Regions from separate parts of the Kocuria sp. LUK genome, predicted to be linked through region 2. Evidence: predicted binding sites of a transcription regulator. Region 2 holds the regulator's gene; the other holds the start of a gene.
What was found. Region 2 encodes LexA, which represses DNA repair genes until DNA is damaged. Its sites were predicted from a motif close to TCGAACANNTGTTCGA; they were not measured.

Region 1: LQU92_RS00450 (DNA polymerase III subunit alpha) is a predicted target of LexA. The motif match lies at 5,818-5,833, and genes of this name have one in related genera.

The regions. Positions count from the first base shown of each region.
Region 1 is NZ_JAJMZI010000001.1:85,307-96,547, forward strand. Features, by position in the region: gene LQU92_RS00415 (TerC family protein) at 1-689, opposite strand, end outside; gene LQU92_RS00420 (GNAT family N-acetyltransferase) at 970-1,476, opposite strand; gene LQU92_RS00425 (DUF6504 family protein) at 1,763-2,086, shown strand; gene LQU92_RS00430 (fumarylacetoacetate hydrolase family protein) at 2,202-3,035, shown strand; gene LQU92_RS00435 (TIGR03885 family FMN-dependent LLM class oxidoreductase) at 3,061-4,026, shown strand; gene LQU92_RS00440 (hypothetical protein) at 4,039-4,872, opposite strand; gene LQU92_RS00445 (MOSC domain-containing protein) at 5,022-5,597, shown strand; gene LQU92_RS00450 (DNA polymerase III subunit alpha) at 5,842-9,270, shown strand; gene LQU92_RS00455 (DUF2382 domain-containing protein) at 9,614-10,642, shown strand; gene thrS (threonine--tRNA ligase) at 10,881-11,241, shown strand, end outside.
Region 2 is NZ_JAJMZI010000003.1:474,993-486,233, reverse strand. Features, by position in the region: gene infC (translation initiation factor IF-3) at 1-266, opposite strand, end outside; gene LQU92_RS07770 (DUF503 domain-containing protein) at 626-922, opposite strand; gene LQU92_RS07765 (DUF1844 domain-containing protein) at 1,020-1,445, shown strand; gene LQU92_RS07760 (SseB family protein) at 1,482-2,342, opposite strand; gene priA (bifunctional 1-(5-phosphoribosyl)-5-((5-phosphoribosylamino)methylideneamino)imidazole-4-carboxamide isomerase/phosphoribosylanthranilate isomerase PriA) at 2,339-3,091, opposite strand; gene LQU92_RS07750 (hypothetical protein) at 3,205-3,366, opposite strand; gene hisH (imidazole glycerol phosphate synthase subunit HisH) at 3,363-4,136, opposite strand; gene hisB (imidazoleglycerol-phosphate dehydratase HisB) at 4,133-4,750, opposite strand; gene LQU92_RS07735 (histidinol-phosphate transaminase) at 4,906-6,030, opposite strand; gene LQU92_RS07730 (hypothetical protein) at 6,040-6,663, opposite strand; gene LQU92_RS07725 (LysM peptidoglycan-binding domain-containing protein) at 6,899-7,249, opposite strand; gene lexA (transcriptional repressor LexA) at 7,582-8,319, shown strand; gene LQU92_RS07715 (ATP-dependent DNA helicase) at 8,409-10,481, opposite strand; gene hflX (GTPase HflX) at 10,486-11,241, opposite strand, start outside.

The sequences.
Region 1 (11,241 bases), on a different contig from region 2:
GCGTTGGCGGTGAAGACCAGGAACACCTCGTCGGTCACGGCGAAGATCGCGGGGATGGAGTCCACGGCGAAGACGACGTCGGTGGCCTCGATCAGCACCAGCACCGCCAGCAGCGGGGTGGCCAGCAGCACGCCGTCCCGGCGGACCAGCAGCTTCTGCCCGTGGTAGGCCTCGGTCATCGGCACGAGGCGGCGGAAGGTGCGCAGCACCGCCGACCGGTCCGGGTTCAGGTGCTCGTCGCGCCGGCGGACCATCCGCCACCCGGTCCAGAGCAGGAACGCGGCGAAGACGTAGAGGATCCAGGAGAAGTTCTGGATCAGGAGGGCGCCGGCGGCGATGAAGACCCCGCGCAGCACCAGGGCGCCGAGCACGCCCAGGAACAGCACCCGGTGCTGGAGCTCGCGCGGGACGGCGAACCAGCTGAAGAGGATCGCCCAGACGAAGACGTTGTCCACGGCCAGGGACTTCTCGATGAGGTAGCCGGCGAAGTACTGCTGGCCGAACTCCGCGCCCCAGCCCCACCAGACGAGGGCCCCGAAGGCCACGCCGCAGGCGACCCACACCGCCGACCACGCGGCGGCCTCGCGCACGCCGATGACGTGGGCGCGGCGGTGGGCGAACAGGTCCACGGCCAGCATGAGGAGGATGAAGACGGGCACCGCGGCCCAGATCCAGAGGGGGACGTCCATGGCAGGACCTTCCGATCGTGACGACCGGAGGTCTCTCCCGGCCCCGCGGGGCCCGTCCCGCCGGGCCGCACGGGACCGGAATGACGACGGGACGACGGTGGGATACTCCCCTCCCTGACACGAACAAGTGAAGCACGCTTCACCTGTTGGGGACAAGGGGTGCCTGTTGGGGACAAGGGGTGCCTGTTGGGGACAAGGGGTGCCGGAGGGCGGACGGGAGGAGGCCCGGGACCCGCTGCGGGTCCCGGGCCTCCTCCTCGCCCCCGGTCCGGTGGCCGGCTCAGTAGTCGTCGTCCTCCGGGACCCAGCGGTTGAAGTCCAGGGTGAGGTAGAGCGCGAGCGCGGCGGCGTTGTCCTCGGCGATGCGCAGGCACAGCTGGTCGTAGCCGCTGTGGCAGAGGGTGTCCATGCTGGAGCGCACGAGCTGCTCCGCGAGGCCCTGCCGGCGACGGGACGCGGCGGTGAACAGCTCGAAGAGGTACGGGGCGTCCGGGAGCTCGCCGTCGCCCACGCGGCGCTCGAGGGTCAGGGCCGCGGCGACGATCGTGCCGTCCTCGTCGGCGACCACGGGGGAGGCCTCCGCCAGGAAGGGACCGTACTCGCCGGCGAAGACGCCCTGGACGACCTGGCGGGCCTCCTCGAGGCTGGAGACCCCGCCCTGCTCGTAGGAGGAGTAGTAGAGCTGGGCCAGGGCCTCGGCGTCCTCGGGCGTGGCCGGGCGGGTGGGCACCGGGTTCGGCCTGGTGTTCGCCACGGTGCGGGCGATCAGCGTGATGGTTCCGGTCATGGGGGCCTCCGTGGGTCGACGCCGGCTGCTCCGGCGGGGGCGGACGAGGGGTCAGGGGCGTCAGGGAGGGCGCGGCGGGCGCGTCCTCCGTCCTCTCAGCGTATCCATTTCACCGGGGTTGTCCACGGATTCCGGGCGCCCCGGCGCGGTCCGGGCGGCAGGCTCCGGGCAGTGAACACATGTTCCCTGCGGAGGGCTCATCGGCTTAGCCTGTCGCACAGGTGTTCTAGCTTCCAGGGGACAGGGTGCCCGGCCGGCGGGCGCCGCCGGAGGGAGAGGAGCCGTGGTGGGAGTGCTGACGGAGAGCGTGGACGTGGACTGCGACGCCGAGGGCGTGCCGGTGGGGGTGCGCTGGCGCGGGCGGGCCTACCGCGTGGCCCAGGACCCCGTGCGCTGGTACGAGCGGCGGGCGTGGTGGGCGGAGGACCTGCGGCTGCCCCGGGAGCGGGGCGCCGGGGTCGTCGACCAGCAGATGTGGCGGGTGCAGGTCCAGCTCGGCCCGCGCACGGAGCTGCTCACCCTCGAGCTCGTCCACACCCTCGACACCGGCCGCTGGCGGCTGCTCGCGGCCACGAGCGCGACCGGGATCCGGGTCGGGCGCTGCGCGTGAGGCGGGCCCGCGCGCGGCGGGTCCCGTGCATAGGATCGGGGGTGCGGGCCGTCCGCGCGGCGCCCGCACCGACCGCGCTCCCCGCGCGGCCCCGTCCGGCAGAGAGGCAGCACCCGTGAGACTCGGCACCGTGGCCCGCAGCGGCAGCACCCAGGCCTTCCGGCAGGAGGCGGGGGAGACCGTCTACCTGCCCGTCCCGGACGTGGGGGCGCTGCTGGCCGGGGGCGACCTCTCCCTGCCCGGGGAGCCCGGGCCCGCCCCCGCCCCGGAGGAGCTGCTCACCCCGGTGCTGCGGCCCGGGAAGATCCTGTGCGCCGGGCTGAACTTCTACGACCACGCCGAGGAGGTCGGCCAGGAGATCCCCGAGCACCCCACGATCTTCGCCAAGTACGCCAACGCCCTCGTCGGCCCCGTCGACCCCATCGCCATGCCCGAGGAGTCCGAGAAGATCGACTGGGAGGCCGAGCTCGTCGCGGTGATCGGCACGACCGTCCGCCACGCGGACGCCGGACGGGCCCGGGCGGCCATCGCCGGGTACACGATCATGAACGACGTCTCCGTGCGGGACTGGCAGGGCCGGACCTCCGAGTGGTTCCAGGGCAAGAACTTCGACCGCACCACCCCGGTGGGCCCCGTCGTCGTGACCCCGGACGAGGTCGACCCCGAGGCCGGCCTGGCCGTGCGCTGCACGGTGGACGGGGTGCGCCACCAGGACTCCAGCACCGACCGGATGATCTTCTCCGCGGTGCAGCTGGTGGAGTACCTCACCCGGTTCATGACCCTGGAGCCGGGCGACCTCGTCGCCTGCGGCACCCCCGCCGGCGTGGGCCTGGCGAAGAAGCCGCGGCGGATCTGGCTGCGGGACGGCCAGGAGGTCGTCACCGAGATCGAGGGCATCGGCGAGCTGCGCAACGTGTGCACCCCCGCCGAGGACCTGCTGCCCCGCTGACCCGACCGCGACCGGAGGAGACCCCATGGCGACCGTCGGCTTCCACGCCTCCCACGAGCAGATCCCGCCCGAGCAGCTGCTGCGCGACGTCCGGCACGCCGAGCAGGCCGGCTTCGCCGCCGCCATGTGCTCGGACCACCTCGAGCCCTGGTCCCCGCGGCAGGGGCACGCGGGCTTCGCCCTGTCCTGGCTGGGGGCGGCGCTGGCCTCCACCGCGCTGCCGTTCGGGTTCGTGCACGCCCCGGGCCGGCGCTACCACCCTGTGGTCACGGCCCAGGCCACGGCCACGCTGGCGCGGATGTTCCCCGGCCGCGTCTGGGTGGCACTGGGCACCGGGCAGCGGCTCAACGAGCGGCCCGTCTCCCCGCGCTGGCCGGCCAAGGAGGAGCGGCAGCGCTTCCTCGAGGCGAGCTTCGACGTCGTCCGCCGCCTGCACGCGGGCGAGGAGGTGACCCGCGAGAAGCCCTTCCGCGCGGACCGGGCGCGGGTCTGGAGCGCCCCCGAGGTGCTCCCGCCCCTGCTGGTGCCCGCCCTGACGCCGGGCACCGCCCGCCGGTTCGCCCCGGTCGCCGACGGGCTGATCACCGTCAACCAGCCGCTCGAGGACCTGCGCCGGATGCTGGACGCCTACCGGGAGGGCGGGGGCACCGGGCGCACCGTGCTCCAGGTGCACCTGAGCTGGGCCCCCGAGCCCGAGCAGGCCCGGGCGATCGCCCGGGACCAGTGGCGCACCAACGTCTTCGACCCCGTGACCATGGCCGAGCTCGCCTCCCCCCAGGACTACGAGCGCAAGGCCCTCCAGCAGGACGTCGGCGACGAGCAGGTGGCCGGGGCGGTCAACGTCTCCGCGGACCTGGGCCGGCACGCGCAGTGGCTGCACGAGTACGCCGAGCTGGGCTTCGACGAGCTCCAGCTGCACCACGTGGGCCGGGAGCAGGCGCCGTTCCTCGACGCCTTCGGCCAGGAGGTGCTCCCGCAGCTGGCCGGCTGAGCGGGACGCCGGTCAGCGGGGCGGGTTGCGCTCCAGCCACAGGCTCAGCCACGGCCTCAGGCGCACCTCGCCCCACTCCGGGACGCCGACGACCAGGGCGGCGGGCCCGTAGCGGTGCACCGAGACGACGCCGTCGCGCTCGCACAGCTCGTCGACCAGCCGCTCCACCAGCGCCGGGTGCCGCTCGGGCAGATCGGCGCGCAGCCCCACGTCGAAGCAGCCGACCTCGGCCACGACCGTCACCAGCGGCTCCCCGGAGGACCCGCCCGCCACCGTGCCGCCGCGCAGCGCGGCGGCCGTCCGGCGGACGTGGGCCAGCATCGCGTCCCCGTCCATCGGGTCGCGGCCGTGGGCGGACTGGTAGGCGCTGTAGAGCGGCAGCCCCGGCAGGAAGACCTGGTGGCCGCCGGCGGCGAGCACCGGGTAGTTGAGCGAGGGGTGGTCGACGAGGCGGTGCTCGCCCACCTGCCAGCGCGCCTGCGGCACGGCGGCCGTGAGCACCTCGGCGAGGTAGGCGCAGAACCCGTCGACGAGCACCAGCGACTCCTCCGGCGGGTGCGGGTCCACCAGCTTCCCGTGGCGGGCCCAGCTCGGCCACCGGGACCGGGTCGGATCGGCGTCGAGGGTGCGCGGGTCCGTGCCGAGCGCCGTGATCCGCGCGGTGATCCGGTCCCACAGCGGGGCCGTGGACTCCGGGGTGCCGTCCAGCAGGTCGTCGGGGGCGACCCCCTGCGCCTCGAGCCAGGACCGCAGCCGCCGCAACGCCGGGCCGCGCTCGGCGCGGTACTCCTCCAGCGCGGCCGCCGCCTGCTGCTGCGTCATCCACTCGTACAGCAGTTCGCCCATGGGAGGAACTCTAGCCGGGATCGCAGCGCGCCCCTCCGGGCCCGGGGCGCACGGGAGCGGGCGCCCCGGAGCACCCGCGGGGCGGGCCCCGGACGTCGCGGGCGGCGCGGGCCCGTGCTGCGGGGCCCGTGGGGTGGGATGCTGGGGGCATGAGCGCGCCGCACCGCTACGACGTGGAGATCCTGCACCTGCTCGTCTCGCCCGGGCACGCCTACTTCGGCAGGGCCCGCGACGGCGCCGCCGACGTGCCCACCCGGGACGCCGACCGGGTCGAGCTCGTGGCGGGCAAGGGCGTCGTCGGCGACCGCTTCTTCGGGAGGGCCGCCCACATGGACGCGGCCGTGACCCTGCTCGCCGTCGAGGCCCTCGAGGCGATGGCCGCCGAGCTGGGCGCCGCCGCGCCCTTCGACCCGCTGCTGACCCGGCGCAACGTGGTGCTGCGCGGGGCGCACCTGCCCCCGCTGCTGGGCGAGGAGTTCGCCCTGGAGGCCGGCGGCGCCCCCGTGCGCCTGCGGGGCGGCCGGGCGGCCCACCCCTGCGCCTGGATGGACGAGGTGCTGGCCCCCGGCGCCCACGCGGCGATGCGCGGGCGCGGCGGGATCCGCTGCCGGGTGCTCACGGACGGGGCCCTCCGCCGCGGCCCGGCGGTGCTGCACAGCCCCGTGCCGCTCGAGCCGCAGCGGGCGGGGGAGGCCGTGCTGCGCCGGGCCTCCCGGCTGCCCTAGCGCCGGCCCTCCCGGCGCCCTCGTCCCGGCGCCCAGGGCCGGAGCACGCACTCCCCGCACCGTCCGCCCGGATCCCGTCGCCCCCGCACCCGCCGCCCGGGACGGCGCCCGCCCCGGGTCCGGGGGCCGGGAGGGGCCGGCGCGGCGAGGGCCCGTCCCGGCTCCCCGGGCCGCGCAGAACGCACCGGGCCCCCGACGGCGGTTTGCGATTGACTTAATGTCGAACACATCTTCGAATGAGGGGGTGAGCTTCCCGCACCTCCACGTCGCCACCGCGTTCAGCGCCCACTACGGGGTCAGCCACCCCCGGGTGCTCGCCGCGGCCGCCGCCGCCGACGGCGCGGACGCGCTCGCCTGCACCGACCGGGACGGGCTCTACGGCGCCGTCAAGCACCTGGGCGCCTGCCGCGAGCACGGTCTCGACCCGGTCCTCGGCGCCGACCTCGCCCTCCTCGACGACGACCGGGGCCGGGTCCTCGGACGCGTCGTGGTCCTCGCCGCCGGCGGCACGGGCGGCGCGGGCTACGCCGCCCTGTGCCGGCTCGTCTCCGCGGCCCACGCCGGCCCCGGCGCACGGGACGGGCGCGGCCCCGGGCGCGGCGGGCCCTTCCCCGTGGGGGTGGACGCCCGCCGCCTGGCCGCCCACGCGCGCCTCCTCGCCCCGGGCACCCCCGCGCTGACCGTCCTGCTGGGACCGGACTCCGACGTCGGCCGTGCGCTCGCGGCCCGCCGCTACCGGAGCGCCCGGGCCGCCCTCGCCCGCTGGCGCTCCCTGCTGCCCGCCGAGGCGCTCGCCGTGGAGGTCGTCCCGCACCTGACCGCCCCCGGCGTCGCCGGCAGCACCCCCCACGCGGCCCGGATGCTGCGGGCCGCCCTCGAGGCCGGGCTCACTCCCGTGCTCAGCAACGCGGTGCGCTACGCGACCCCCGCGGAGGCCGCGACCGCCGACGTCCTCGACGCCGCACGCGCCCTGACCCCCCTCGAGGCGCTGGGGGCCGCCGGGGCGCGCGGGGGCCGGGGGAGGGCCACGGCGCCGCTGCAGCCCAACGGGCAGGGCTGGCTCAAACCCGCACGCCAGATGCACGCGCTGGCCGCCGAGGTCGCCCGGGCCGCCGACCTCGGCGCGGAGGGGACCGCGGCGCTGCTCGCCGGCACCGGGCGGGTGGCCGACCGCTCCCGGCTGGACCCCGTCGCGGACTGCGGCTGGGGCCGGCCCGTGGTGCCCGAGGCCGCCGTCCTGGGCCTGGAGCGGCCCGCCGCCGCCGAGCTGCGGGCCCGCTGCGAGGCCGGGCTCGCCCGCCGCTACCCGCACCGGCGGGACGGCCCCCGGGTGCGCGAGCGGCTCGAGCAGGAGCTGCGGGTGATCGACGAGCTGGGCTTCGCCGCCTACTTCCTCACCGTCGCGGAGGTCTCCGCGATGATCGGGGCGCTGGGGGTGCGCCACGCCGCCCGCGGCTCCGGGGTCTCCTCCCTCGTGAACTACCTGCTCGACGTCTCCCAGGTGGACCCGCTCGAGCACGACCTGCTCTTCGAGCGCTTCCTCTCCGGGGACCGCTCGACCCTGCCGGACGTCGACATCGACGTCGAGTCCGCCCAGCGCCACCGGGTCTACCGGGAGGTCTTCGCCCGCTTCGGTGCGGAGCGGGTGAGCCTGATGAGCATGCAGAACGCCTACCGGGCCCGCGGCGCCGTCCGGGACGCCGGCCTGGCCCTGGGCCTGGACCCGGAGGCCGTGGACTCCGTGGCCAAGCAGCTGTGGAACCTGCCCGCCGCCACGCTGCGCACGACCCTGGCGGAGCGCCCCGAGCTGCGGGAGCTGGCCGAGCAGGTGGCCCGGGAGCGGCAGCTGGACCTGCTCGTGGACCTCACCGAGCGCCTCGACCGGCTGCCCCGGCACATCTCCGTGCACCCGTGCGGGGTGATCCTCGGCGACCGCCGACTGCTGGACCGCACCCCCGTGCAGGCCAGCGGCATGGGCCTGCCCATGAGCCAGTTCGACAAGCACGACATGGACCCCATGGGGATGCTCAAGCTCGACGTCCTCGGGGTGCGGATGCAGTCCGCCCTGGCCCACGCCGTGGACGAGATCGCCCGGATCCACCCCGGCCGGCCCCGCCTGGACCTCGACGCGGTCCCGCGCGACGACCCGGCGACGTTCGCGCTGATCCGCACCACCCACACCCTGGGCTGCTTCCAGATCGAGTCCCCCGGCCAGCGCGAGCTCATCGGGAAGATGGCCCCGGAGCGGTTCGAGGACCTGATCGTGGACATCTCGCTCTTCCGCCCCGGACCGATGCACTCGGACATGGTGCGGCCCTTCCTCGAGCACCGCCACGGGTGGTCCCGCCCCGAACCGGTGCACCCGGCCCTCGACCCGATCCTCGCCGAGACCCACGGGGTGACGGTCTTCCACGAGCAGGTCCTGCGGATCCTCGACGCGTTCACCGGGTGCGGCCTGGCGCGCGCCGACGAGCTGCGCCGGCGGCTGGGCTCCGAGCGCGAGGCCGGGGTCGAGGCCCTCTTCCGCGAGCGCGCCCGGGACCGGGGCGTCCCCCCGGACGTCGTGGACCGGGTGTGGGGGATCCTCGCCGCGTTCGGCTCGTTCGGCTTCTGCAAGGCCCACGGGGCGGCGTTCGCGGTGCCCACCTACCAGTCCGCGTGGCTGAAGGCCCACCACCCCGAGGCGTTCCTGGCCGGGCTGTGGGAGCACGACCCCGGGATGTACCCCAAGCGGCTGCTGGTGAGCGAGGCGCGGCGGATGGGGATCCCGGTCCTGCCCGTGGACGTCGACCGCTCGGACGAGCACTACCGCGTCGAGCGCCTCGACGACGACCCGTCCCGCCTCGGCGTGCGGATGGCCCTCACCGGGGTCCACGGCGTCGCCCGGGCCGAGCTGCGCCGCATCGCCGCCGGGCGGCCCTACGCCTCGCTGGCCGACCTGCGGGAGCGGGCCCGGCCGGGCCGGCGGACCCTCGAGCGCCTCGCCGCCGTGGGCGCCCTCGACGGCCTGCTGCACCGCTCGGGAGCCGCCGCCTCCCGGACCGACCTCGTGCACGCCCTGCGGGCGCGGGCCGACGCCGCCCGGCCCCCGCGGGCGGGCGGGGCGGGGGAGGTCCGGGGCCAGCTGGCCCTCGACCTGGGGGACCTCGAGCTGCGCGCGCTGCCCGCGGAGCGGCCCGAGCCCTCGCTCGCGGAGAAGGTGCGCACCGAGCTGGACCTGCTCTCCGTGGACGTCTCGGCCCACCTGCTGGAGAGCTGGGCGCCGCTGCTGCGCGCGCTCGGGGTGACGCCGGCGGAGCGGCTGCTCGAGCTGCGCAGCCGCTCGGAGGTGCTCGTGGCCGGGGTGCGCGTCTCCACCATGACCCCGCCGATCCGCAGCGGCCGCCGGGTGGTCTTCGTCAGCCTCGACGACGGCACGGGGGCCGTGGACTGCGCCTTCTTCGACGACGCCCAGGAGCGCTCCGGCCGACACCTGTTCGGCACCCGCCTGCTGCTGGTGCACGGGCGCACGCGGCGCACCGGTCCCCGCGGGATCAGCGTGAGCGCGCTGCAGGCCTGGGACCTCGCCGATCCCGGGACCCCCGCCGCGGTGCGGGCCGCGACCGGGGCGCCGGGGCCCGTCCGCCCCGGCGGTGGCCGGGGATCCACCCTGCAGGTACGCTCAGCACACTGATCAAACGAGTGGTCCCGCCGCCGGCGGGGCCGGGAACGGAGCACCACGAGCATGCGCAAGATCCTGCTGACCCTCGCCCCCATCGTGATCGGGCGCCTCCTCGACCGCCGCCGGCAGGGCGGCGCCGGGTCCGCCCGGCGCCGTCCGCGCCGGCGCTGACCGGGGACCGGCCGGTCCCGCCCGCACCGGATTTCACTCTGGGTGAAGCCATTGGTCAGTGGGCTGATCGGCAGTATGGTTACTACCAACAGCGGACGAGCTGCACCGCCACCCCCGGCGGTTCGCCCGCGACGGACCCCACCCGGGGCCGTTGGAACGCAGACCAACCGGAGAAGGAGTTCTCATGGCCACGTACGACGTGAACGCACTGCTGTCGGCCACCGCCTACGGCTCGGACGGCGACAAGATCGGCAAGGTCGAGCAGGTCTTCCTGGACGACAACACCGAAGAGGTCACCTTCGTCACCGTCAACACCGGCCTGTTCGGCACCAAGGAGAGCTTCGTGCCCGTCGACGGCGCGCAGCAGGACGGCGACCGCCTCGTCCTCCCGTACACCAAGGACGTCGTCAAGGACGCCCCCGGCATCGACGCGGACCAGCACCTCTCCCCGGCCGAGGAGGAGGAGCTCTACCGCTACTACAAGATGAACTACGACGGCACCGCCGCCCGCACCGATCGCGACCGCACCGCCGCGGGCACGGCCGCCGCCGGCACCGCGGGCCACGCCGGGACCGAGCGCGACGACCGCTACGCCACGGACACCGACCGCAACGCCGTGCCGGCCACCGGCACCGCCGCGGGCACGGCGGGCACCGCCGGCTACGCCGAGACCGAGCGCACCGAGGAGCTGGACCGCGACCGGACCGCCGGGCTGGACCGGGACCGCACCGCGGACCTCGACCGCGACAGCAGGGCCGGCACCGCGGACCTCGACCGCGACCGCGACCGCACCGGTGTCGACGACGGCTCGGTGGTCCGCCACGAGGAGCAGCTGCACGTCGGCAAGGAGCGCCAGGAGACCGGCCGCGCCCGCCTGCGCAAGTACGTCGTGACCGACCACGAGACCGTGGACGTGCCGGTGGAGCGCGAGGAGGTCCGCGTCGAGCGGACCCCGCTGAGCGGCACCGAGGCGACCGCCGGCACCATCGGCGAGGAGGACGTCGAGGTGACCCTCCACGAGGAGCGCCCCGTCGTCGCCAAGGAGACCGTGGGCGTCGAGAAGGTCGGGCTCGAGAAGGAGTCCGTGCGCGACACCGAGCGCGTCGAGGCCGACGTGCGCAAGGAGCAGGTCGACGTCGAGAACGACGCCGACCGCGGCCTCACCGACCGCGACCGCGATCTCACCGACCGCGACCGCCGCGACCGCATCTGATCGGAGACCTCCGATCCCGCCGGGCCCGTCCCGGCGGCCCCGGAGCCCCCGTTCCCCGTCCCGGGGAACGGGGGCTCCGCCGTGCCCGCCGCGGGCGTCCCGCCACCGGTCCCGGGGCCGCCGCGGTGCGGGCGGGTACCATCGGAGGCGGTGCGTGCCGCCTGCCGTGCGGCGCTGCCTCCGCACGCCCCTCCGTACGGGCGCGCGCCCACCCCACGACCCAAGGAGTTGCCTCCCGATGACCACCGCGCCGGAGCCCACGACCTCGCCCGCGTCCCTGACCATCACCGTCGACGGCGAGCGGCGCACGGTCGGGGCGGGGACCACGGCCGCGGACCTGTACCGGGAGGACCGCGCCGTCGTCGTCGCCCGCGTCGGCGGCGTCCTGCGGGACCTGGCCCACGAGCTGGCCGACGGCGACGTCGTCGAGCGGGTGCTGATCTCCGACCCCGAGGGCCTCGAGGTGCTGCGCCACTCCGCCGCGCACGTGATGGCCCAGGCCGTGCAGCAGCTGCACGAGGAGGCGAAGCTGGGGATCGGCCCGTACATCACCGACGGCTTCTACTTCGACTTCGACGTCGCGCAGCCCTTCACCCCCG
Region 2 (11,241 bases):
TAGTCGTGCGTGTCGATCTTCAGGCGGAACCGGACCTCCTTGAGGACCGTGTTCGTCTGGTTCTTGCGCGACTCACGGGCCTTGACCGCGGCCTCGTACTTGTACTTGCCGAAGTCCATGAGCTTGGCCACCGGCGGCTTGGCGTTGGGGGCCACCTCGACCAGATCGAGATCCGATTCGCGGGCCAGCCTGAGCGCGTCCTCGACGCGGACGATGCCGACCTGCTCGCCAGCGGGTCCGACGAGCCGGACCTCGGGGACGCGGATTCTGTCATTGATGCGTGGATCGCTGATGCCGTGCTCCTGATGTGTCGCGTGATCGCCCGGAGGGCTCCGGGGACCTCATGGTTCGGTGTGGTCCGCAACGACGAAAGCCCCCGCTGCGGTCGGCAGGCGGAGGCTTCTTCGGACCGAAACTCCCCGAGGGGAACGCTCTTCGGCTCGCGGGACACCGGACACGGACGCGCACCGGCGGAGATGTCGCGCCCGCCGGGGCCTCGTGCGGACGATGTCGTCGCGGACCCGGCGGCCGAGGCCGGCGCGGGTGGGAGAAGTCTCCACTTGCACACTGCCGGACAGTCTAGCGCACCCGGGGGCGGATCGGAAAGCGCGGGCGCGCCGCCGCGTCAGTCCTCGTCGCTGCGGCGCAGCCCCCGCCGGGCCGAGAGCAGCTCCAGCTCGGGGCGGGCGGCCACGAAGCGCTCGAGCTCGTCGAGGACCTCCACGACCCGGGCGCGCTCCCCCGCGACGAGGCCGGCCCCCACGAGGGCCCGCCGGTGCAGGTCCGCGTGCCCGGCCTCGGCCGCGCTGACCGGGAACCGGCGGCGCAGCTCGGCCACGAGGGGGCGCACCACCGAGCGCTTGGCCTTGAGGGAGTGCACGTCCCCCAGCAGCAGGTCGAACTCGATCCAGCCGATCCACACGCGCCGCTCCTCCCGTCCCGGCCGGGGCCCGGCCGCTGCCTGCAGGATAGGCCGCTCCCGGCCCGGGCGGCGGGCCACGGTGTGGCAGAGTGGGACCATGACTTCCGAGAACACCTTCCGCTTCGACGACGGCGCCGGCGACGGCGCCGAGCAGCCCGCCGCGCAGGCGGTCCCCGAGGACACGGTGCGGGCGGTCGACGAGCAGATGCGCGACATCGCGGAGGTCCCGGCCATCGAGGTCATCACCACCGCCGCCGTGCACCTGATGAGCGCGGCCGCCGTGAAGTGCGGACTGGCCGCGGGCGAGGACGCCCAGGAGCTCAAGGACCTCGACGAGGCCCGCAAGCTGATCACCGCGCTCGCCGGCTTCGTCACCGCCGCGGCCCCGGAGATCGGCTCGCAGCACGCCGCGCCGCTGCGCGACGGCCTGCGCACCCTGCAGCTGGCCTTCCGCGAGGCCTCGGCCTATCCGGACAAGCCGGGCCAGGGCCCGGGTGAGAAGTACACCGGCCCCGTCAGCTGAGCCGGCGCGGGCCCCGCGCCCCGTCCCGGACCGCGCTCAGGCCCGCTCGGCGGCCGTGAGGCGCACCTGCAGCGAGTCGACGTCCTCGGCGAGGGCGCGCTCCGTGCTGAGCCGGGCCTGGAGGCGGGCCACGACGTCCTCGAGCGCCGCCCGGTCCAGCCCGGCGCGCAGGGCCAGGACGACGGCGAGCTCCGGGCCCGTGCCGCCCCCGGGCACCGCGGCGCCGTCGGCCGCGCGGGCCGCCACGCCGTCCCCGGGGGCGGTGCTCGCCGAGACCACGCCGGGCAGGCCCGCGGCCGCCCGCTGCACCGCCTGGGCCACCTCGGCGCTGCGGTAGGAGGGGACCCACTCCCGGCCCTGGGCGAGCGCCCACAGCGCCGGGCGGCGGACCACGAACGGGGCGGCCGAGCCGGGGTCCAGGACCAGCAGCTGGGTGCCGTCCTTGACGGCCGCCACCGCCGCCCGGCGGGCGTCGGTGGCGACCGGGCGGGCCCCGGCGTGCCACGCCGTGAGGGCCTCCGTCGAGGTGAAGGTGGGGAGCACCTGCCGGCCGTCGGCGGCGCGCAGGGTCACGAGGGCCATGTCCGCCTCCTTGTCCGCCACGAGCCCGTCCTCGGTGCGGGTCGAGGACGAGACCTCGGCGACGACCGGGACGAACAGGCGTGCGCCGGCCAGGGCGGCCACGACCGCGGACTCGTCGCCCTCCCCCGTCCGCAGCGCGGCCAGCGCCGCGAGCACGGCCGGGGCGGCGGCGCCGTCGTCGTCGGGGAACCGGTGGGTGTGGCTGGTGCCCTCCCCCAGGTTGCGTCCCGCCCAGGCCTGCCCGGCGGTGTCCGCGGTGCCGCCGGCCCCGCGCAGCTGGGCGGCGATGTGCTCCGGCAGCGGGCGCTGCGTCACCGCGCCCCCGGGCGGCCGGCGGTGTCGAGGGCCTGCTCGAGGGTGAAGCGGCCCGCGTAGAGGGCCTTGCCCACGATGGCTCCCTCGACCCCGGAGGGGACCAGGGTGCGCAGGGCCGCGAGGTCGTCGAGGGAGGAGATCCCGCCGGAGGCCACGACCGGCTTGTCGGTGCGGGTGGCGACCTGCTCGAGCAGCCCGAGGTTGGGGCCGCGCAGGGTGCCGTCCTTCGTGACGTCGGTGACCACGTAGCGGGCGCAGCCGTCGGCCTCGAGGCGGTCGAGGACCTCCCAGAGGTCCCCGCCCTCCTCGGTCCAGCCGCGGGCCGCCAGGGTGGTGCCGCGCACGTCCAGGCCCACGGCGATGACCTCGCCGTGCTCGGCGATCACCTTCGAGGTCCACTCCGGGTTCTCCAGGGCCGCGGTGCCCAGGTTGATCCGGGCGGGCCCGAGGGAGAGGGCGCGCTCGAGCGAGGCGTCGTCGCGGATGCCCCCGGACAGCTCGACCTTCAGGTCGAGCTCGGCGGCCACGCGGCGCAGGACCCCGGCGTTGTCGCCGCGGCCGAAGGCGGCGTCGAGGTCGACGAGGTGGATCCACTCGGCCCCGGCCTCCTGCCAGGCGAGGGCGGCCTCGAGCGGGTCGCCGTAGCCGGTCTCGGAGCCGGCCTCGCCCTGGACGAGGCGGACGGCCTGGCCGCCGGCGACGTCGACGGCGGGCAGCAGCTGCAGGCGGGGGGTCTCGCTCAGGGGCATGGGGTCCTTCTTCTCGGTCGGTGGTCGGTCCCCGCCCGGGCGGGCGGGGCGTGCGGTGCGGGCCGGACGGCCCGGGGTGCCCGGCGGGACCGGGCGGGACGGTGGGGTGCGGGTCAGCGGCCCTGCTGCCAGGCGAACCAGCCGTAGCCGATCAGCCCGGCGGCCGCGAGGGCGAGCAGGACCACGGTCCAGGCCGGCTTCTTCTGCTGGTGGAAGGAGATGGCCCCGCCGGCGACGAACGCGCCGAGGGCCATGACGACGACGGCGGCGCTCACGCCGGGGCCTGCCCCGGGCGGTCGGCGGGGCCGGGCCGGTCCGCGGGCTCGTCGGCGGCGGCCAGCGGGTCGGCGGCCACGAGGTCGTCGAGCCGGCCGGTGCGCGGCAGCGTGGCCAGCCAGTTGCGCAGCAGCCGGATCCCGGCGGTGGAGGACTTCTCCGGGTGGAACTGGGTCGCGCACAGGGCGCCGTTCTCCACGGCGGCCACGAACCGGCCGCCGTGGTCCGACCAGGTCACCTGCGGGGGGCGCATCCGCTCGATCGACTGGGGGAAGTCCCAGTGCTGCACCCCGTAGGAGTGGACGAAGTAGAACCGCTCGTCCTCGATGCCCTCGAACAGCACGCTGCCCTCGGGCGGCTCCACCGTGTTCCAGCCCATGTGCGGGACGACCTCCGCGCGCAGCCGCTCGACGGTGCCGGGCCACTCGCCCAGGCCCTCGCTGTGCTGTCCGTGCTCCACGCCGGCGTCGAAGAGCACCTGCAGGCCGACGCAGATGCCCAGGACCGGGCGCCCGCCGGCGAGGCGGCGGCCGATCAGCCGGGGGGCGTCCACGGCGCGCAGCCCGTCCATGACGGCGGCGAAGGCGCCGACGCCGGGGACCACGAGGCCGTCGGCGTCGAGCACGGCGCGCGGGTCGGCGCTGAGCACCACGTCGGCGCCGGCCTCCTCGAGGGCGCGCACGGCGGAGCGGACGTTGCCGGCCCCGTAGTCGAGGACGGTCACGGTGGGGCGGGCCCGGTCCCGGGCGCCGGGGATCGGCTCGCTCACAGCGCTCCCTTCGTGGACGGCACGCCCTGCACGCGCGGGTCGGGCTCGACGGCCTGGCGCAGCGCGCGCGCCAGGGCCTTGAACTGGGCCTCCGCGATGTGGTGGGGGTCCCGTCCGGCGAGCAGGGTGATGTGCAGGCAGATCCCGGCGTGGTGGGCGAGGGACTCGAAGACGTGCTTGACCATCGACCCGGTGAAGTGCCCGCCGATCAGGTGGTACTGCTGGCCCTCGGGCTCGCCGGTGTGCACCGCGTAGGGCCTCCCGGAGATGTCGACCACGGCGTTGGCCAGGGCCTCGTCCAGGGGCACGGTGGCCTCGCCGAAGCGGCGGATGCCGGCCTTGTCCCCGAGGGCCCGGCGCAGGGCCTCGCCCAGGACGATCGCGGTGTCCTCCACGGTGTGGTGGACGTCGATGTGGGTGTCGCCCTCGGCCCGGATGCGCATGTCGATCAGGGAGTGCTTGGACAGTGCCGTGAGCATGTGGTCGTAGAACGGCACCGAGGTCTCGATGTCGTTGCTTCCGGTGCCGTCCAGGTCGATCTCGACGGTCACCGAGGACTCGCTCGTGCGCCGTTCGACGACGGCGCGGCGGGGCGCGGCGGGCTGGGTGCTCATCCGGTGGAACTCCTCGCGGGCGCGGGCGCGGCCCTCCGGCGGGAGGGCCGGACCGCTGGGGTGGTCGGGGCGGGCCCGCCGCCGGGCGGGCGGCGGGGTCCCCGGGGGTCTGCTCCCATGCTATCGGGCGCGGGCGGGCGCCCGGTCCCGGGGCGTCAGGCGCGCGACGGGGTGCCGGCGCCCTCGGCGACGACCCCGGCGAGGGCCTCCAGGAAGGCGGTGGTCTCGGCCTCGGTGCCCGCGGTCACGCGCAGGTGCCCGGGGATCCCGACGTCGCGCACGAGCACGCCGTGCGCGAGCAGGGCCTCCCACACGGCGCGGGAGTCGGCCATGCCCCCGAAGAAGACGAAGTTGGAGTCGGAGACGGCCGGACGCAGCCCGAGCTCCTGCAGGCCGGCGACGATCCGGTCGCGCTGGGCCTTGATGTCCTCGACGTTGGCCAGCAGGGACGCGGAGTGGCGCAGCGCCGCGAGGGCCGTGGCCTGGGTGACGGCCGAGAGGTGGTAGGGCAGGCGCACCAGGCGCACCGCGTCGGCGACCTCGGGGGCGGCCGCGAAGTAGCCCAGCCGGGCCCCCGCCAGCGCGAAGGCCTTGCTCATGGTGCGGGAGACGACCAGGCGCGGGCGGCCCTCGAGAAGGCTCAGCGCCGAGGCCGTGCCGGCGTGGGCGAACTCGGCGTAGGCCTCGTCCACCACGACCAGCGCGCGGTGGTCCTCGGTGGCCTCGTAGACGGCGCGGACCACGTCGAGCCCCAGGGCGGTGCCGGTGGGGTTGTTCGGGGAGCACAGGAACACGACGTCCGGGCGGTGCCGGCGGACCTGCTCGGCCGCGGACGCGGCGTCGAGCCCGAAGTCGGCGGAGCGCTCCCCCGCGACGAACTCCGTGTCCGTGCCGGCGGCCAGCAGCGGGTACATCGAGTAGGTGGGCACGAACGTCAGCAGGCGCCGGCCCGGGCCGCCGAAGGCCTGCAGCAGCTGCTGGAGGATCTCGTTGGAGCCGTTGGCCGCCCACAGGTGCTCGGCGCGCAGACCGTGGCCGAGGTAGCCGGCGAGCTCCTCGCGCAGGGCGGTGAACTCGCGGTCCGGGTAGCGGTTGAGCGTCCGGGCGGCCTCGGTGACCTCGGCGACGATCGCGGCGTGCACGTCCTCCGGCACCGGGTGGGTGTTCTCGTTGGTGTTGAGGGCGACGGCGACGTCCAGCTGCGGGGCCCCGTACGGGGTGCGGCCGCGCAGGCTGTCGCGGAGCGGGAGGGCGGAGAGGCGGTCCAGGTTCTGCGTCACCCGGACAGCTTAGACCTGGTCCGGGGATCCTGTCGGCCGGGACCGGGCGCCGGGCTGCTCGCCGCTGCCGGGCTGCTGCACCGGGCCGGCGCCGGCGACTCGGAGATCGATGGCGCCGAGCAGCGTGTGCAGATCCCTGGCTCCCTGCCCGTAGTCGACCACCGTGGTGCGCACGTGGGGCGTGCACCGCGCCTCGATCTCGGTCCTGCCCGGGTCGGCGGGGTGGAAGCGCAGGGTGATGTGCTCCCCCCACGTCTGCACGGTCGCCGACGCCGTCAGCCGGGCCCCGGCGCGGGAGAGCTCCACCACGGTGAACCGCGGCAGCTGCTCGCCGGTCCGGCGCACGGCCGCCACGACGTCCTCCACGGGTGCCTCGACACCGAGCCGGCCCCCGCTGCGTGCCGCCAGGGACCTGATCCCGTACGCCCCGTCGGGCCCGGGGGCACGTCGCCCGCCGAACAGGCCGAGGACCAGGCCCGTCGTCAGCAGTGCGGCCACCCCTGCCTCCACCACCCACCACCGCATCCCGGCCCAGGTGCCGACGAACGACAGGACCAGCGATGCGGGCAGGAGCCACAGCATCGGTGACCAGCGGAACCGTGCGGGCGGGGTCCGGGACGGGGACCGGTGCATGCTGCCTTCCACGGTGCTGGTCGTCGGGGGAACCGGGACGAGGGCCCGGTCGCCGCAGCAGGGACGTGCTCCTGCCGCCGACCGGGTGCCTCATGGGCATGCCTACCAGACGGGACGGCGGGCCGTGCGGATCCCGGGGTCGTGCCGGTGCCGTCCGCGGCGGCACCGGGGCGTCAGCGGTCCGTGGGACCGGGGCCGGCGGGCTCGCCCGCGCGCGGCCCGGGCCCGCTCGACCTCAGGCGGCGGGGACCACGAGCTCCTGGCCGGCGACGAGGGCGGAGCTGCGCAGGTCGTTGAGCTCGACGATCTCGTCCATGACGTCGCGCGGGTCCCGCTGCGGGTCGGCCGTCACGGCGAGGTCCCACAGGCTCTCGCCGGGGTGGACGACGGCGCGCTCGGTCCCGGCGCCGACGTGCGGGTCGCTGCCCGCGGACGCGGTGGAGGGCACGAGGAAGACCACGGCGAGCACGACGAGCGCGGCCGCTCCCGTGAGCAGGGGAAGCCCCACGAGCACGAACCGGCCGCGGCGGGTGAGGGTCAGCCGGGCGGCGTGCTCCCCGGTGCGGATGCTGGCACTGGCACTCATGGCATGAACTCCTTGACGGGCCCGCGGCGACGGGCGATCCTCGAACGGCTCTGCGATCGGCGGACTCGTACGAACTCCATTCGATCGAACACATCTTCGAACACCGACGGACCATGTCTAGCACGTGTCTGCGAACGGTGTCGACACTTGCTCGTACATGTGTTTGAAGACACCGGCGGACTCGCCTAGGCTGGGGGCAGGTCCGGGAACGGTCCGGCCCGGCGCGCACCAGGTGCGGCGGCCGACCGGACACCCAGAGAACCACCCGGGTCCGACATCGGAGTACGGCACGGGCCCGCCGGCGCCGACCGGACGGGAAAGGACGACGCGCAATGCCCCAGCTGCCCACCCCCGAGGAGCCCCGGGACCGCCCGGCGCGCACCCGGCGCTCCCGCGGCCTGAGCCCGCGCCAGCGCACCATCCTGGAGACGATCCAGCGCTCGATCGCCGAGCGCGGCTACCCGCCGTCGATGCGCGAGATCGGCGACCTCGTGGGCCTGGCGTCCCTGTCGAGCGTCACCCACCAGCTCTCCCAGCTCGAGAAGCTCGGCTACCTCCGCCGGGACCCCAAGCGGCCGCGGGCCATGGAGGTGCTCACCCCCCTGCAGCTGCGCGGCACGGCGGAGCCCGCCGGCGGCGAGCCGGCCGGGGCGCGCACGGGCGCGGACGCCGTGGCCGAGCTGTCGACCTCCGCCGACGTCACGATGGTCCCGCTGGTCGGCCACATCGCCGCGGGCGGGCCGATCACCGCCGAGCAGGCGGTCGAGGACGTGCTCGCCCTGCCGCGCCAGCTCGTGGGCCACGGCGAGCTGTTCATGCTGCGCGTCAAGGGCGACTCGATGGTCGACGCCGCGATCTGCGACGGCGACTGGGTCGTGGTCCGCCGCCAGAGCTCGGCCGACAACGGCGACATCGTCGCGGCGCTGCTCGACGAGGAGGCCACCGTCAAGACCTTCCGCCAGCGCGACGGCCACACGTGGCTGCTGCCGCAGAACACCCGCTACGAGCCGATCCTGGGCGACCACGCCACGGTGATGGGCAAGGTCGTCTCGGTGCTGCGCAGCCTCTGAGGGCCGCCCACCGCTGCGCGCACGGCGTCCGGACCCCTGCGGGTCCGGGCGCCGTCGTCGTTCCCGGCCGCACGGGCGGTCCGGGGGGCTCAGCCGGCCGGCAGGCGCGCCAGGGCCCCGAGGACCACCGAGCGGTCCGTGGTGGTCCACAGCGGGGGCAGCGAGGCGCGCAGGAATCCGCCGTAGCGGGCGGTGGCGATCCGCGAGTCCAGGACGGCGACGACGCCGCGGTCCCCGCCGGCCCGGATGAGCCGGCCGGCGCCCTGGGCCAGCCGCACGGCCGCGTGCGTGGCGGAGACCGACATGAACCCGTTGCCGCCGGCCCGCTCGGCGGCCCGGCTGCGGGCCGTGGCCAGCGGGTCGTCGGGGCGCGGGAACGGGATCCGGTCGATCATCACGAGCCGGCACGAGCTGCCGGGCACGTCCACGCCCTGCCACAGGCTCAACGTGCCGAACAGGCTCACCGCGGGGTCCTCGGCGAACTCCTGCACGAGCCCGGCCAGGGAGGCGTCGCCCTGGCACAGGATCGGCAGCTCGGTGCGCTCCCGCAGCGCCTCGGCGGCCTCCTCGGCCGCGCGGCGGGAGGAGAACAGGCCCAGGGCCCCGCCGCGGGAGGCCTCCAGCAGGGCGAGCATCTCGTCGAGCTGCGCCTCGGTGAGCCGGCGCCCGGGCTTCTCCAGGTGCCGGGCCAGGTAGAGGATGCCCTGCCGGGGGTAGTCGAAGGGGCTGCCGACGTCGATGCCCTCCCAGCGGGGGGCGCCCTCGCCGCGCAGGCCCAGCGCCCCGGCGGCGGCGTCGAAGGAGGAGCCCACGGACAGGGTCGCGGAGGTCAGCACGACCGTGCGGCCGTCGAACAGGCCCTCGCGCAGCGTGCCGGCCACCGACAGGGGGGCCACGTGCAGGGTCGCGGGATCGGTGTCCTCCGCGGGCACCCACCCGCGGCCCGGCTCCCAGCCGCCCTGGCGGGAGAGCCACAGCACCTCGCGGGACCCCTCGGCGGCGAGCACCCGCTCGGCGAGCTCCAGGACGTCGCTGACGCGGGAGCGGGCCATCTGCCGCCCGGCGTCGGCGTCCTTCTCCGCGCCCTGCCCGGACTTCGACTCGGTCAGCGCGGTGCGCGCGGCGTCGCGGACCTGGGCCACGGCGGCGGCCTGGGCGTCGGTGAGCCCCCGGTGCAGCAGCTCGGCCGGGGCGCCCAGCAGGGCCGCCTCGAGGGCGGCCGCCCCGGCACCGAGGGCGTCGGGGCTCGCGGAGGTGTGCTTGCGCAGGGAGCTCGCGGCGGCGCGGACCATGGCCGCGGACAGCTGCCCGGTCACGGCCCCGGTCACCCGGTCCTGCAGCTCGTGGGCCTCGTCGATGACCACGACGTCGTGCTCGGGCAGCACCGTGACGCCCTCGAAGGCGTTGATCGCCAGCAGCGCGTGGTTGGTGATGACCAGGTCGGCCTCGCCGGCGCGCTGCTTGGCCAGCTCGGCGAAGCACTCCTCCACGAGCGGGCAGCCGCGGCCCAGGCACTCCTTGGCGGTGACCGAGACCTGCCGCCAGGCCTTGTCCGTGACCCCGGGCACGACCTCGTCCCGGTCGCCGGTCTCCGTGGACCGGGCCCACTCGCGCAGCCGCTGCACCTCCTGGCCGAGCCGGCCCGCGGCGGGCTCGGCCTCCGCCGGTCCGGGGTGCGGTGCGGCGTCGGGCAGGGCGAACAGGGCTCCGGGCTCGTCCTCGGAGGGGTAGCCGCCCTCGAGCTTGTGCAGGCACGCGTAGTTGCTGCGCCCCTTGAGCAGGGCGACGTCGAGCTCGCGCTCGAGGCGGCCCTCGAGGGCGCTCAGCAGCCGGGGCACGTCCCGGCCCACGATCTGGGCCTGCAGCGCGAGGGTCGCGGTGGCCACGACCACGGGCTTGTCCGCCCGCTGCGCGTGGGCCAGCAGCGGGGCGAGGTAGGCCAGGGACTTGCCCGTGCCGGTGCCGGCCTGCACGAGCAGGTGGCGGCCGCGGTCCAGGGACTCGGCGACCTTGGCCGCCATCAGCCGCTGGCCCTCCCGGACCTGCCCGCCCATGGCGTCCACCGCGGCGTCGAGCAGGTCCAGGGCGTCCTTCGCGCCCGGCAGCGTCTCCGGGCGCTCCGCGGCCGTGCCCGGTGCGGTGCCCGCGGTCGTCGCGGCCACCGGGTCAGGCGCTCTCGGCGCCGAAGGCCGGCGCGTGCTCCGGGACGAACTCCGCGAGCTCGGCCGCGAGCTCGTCGCGGACCTTCACGAGCAGGTGCGTGCCCTCGGCCAGGTGCTCGGTGCGCAGGATCTCCGCGTCCCACTCGTGCAGCCGGCTCACGACGTCGCCCCGCCGGTAGGGCACGACGAGGTCCAGGACCGTCTGCGGGCGCGGGATGGACTCGCTGATCCGCTGCCGCAGCTGCTCGATGCCCTCCCCCGTGCGGGCGGAGACCACGACGACGCTGCGCTCGCGCTGCCGGATCCGCTCGACGACGAACGGGTCGGCGGCGTCGACCTTGTTGAGCACGATGATCTCGGGGATGTTCTGGGCGTCGATGTCGGTGAAGACCTGGCGCACCGCCCGGATCTGCCCCTCGGGGTCGGGGTGGGAGGCGTCGACGACGTGCAGGATCAGGTCGGCGTCGGCGACCTCCTCCAGGGTCGAGCGGAACGCCTCGACGAGCTGCGTGGGCAGCGAGCGCACGAAGCCGACCGTGTCCGAGAGGGTGTAGCCGATGCCGTCCGGGGTCTGGGCCCGGCGCACGGTGGGGTCCAGGGTCGCGAACAGGGCGTTCTCCACGAGCACGCCGGCGTCGGTGAGCCGGTTCAGCAGCGAGGACTTCCCGGCGTTGGTGTACCCGGCGATCGCCACGGAGGGCACCGCGTTGCGGCGGCGGTTGAGCCGCTTGGTCTCGCGGGCCGGCTTCATGGCGGCGAT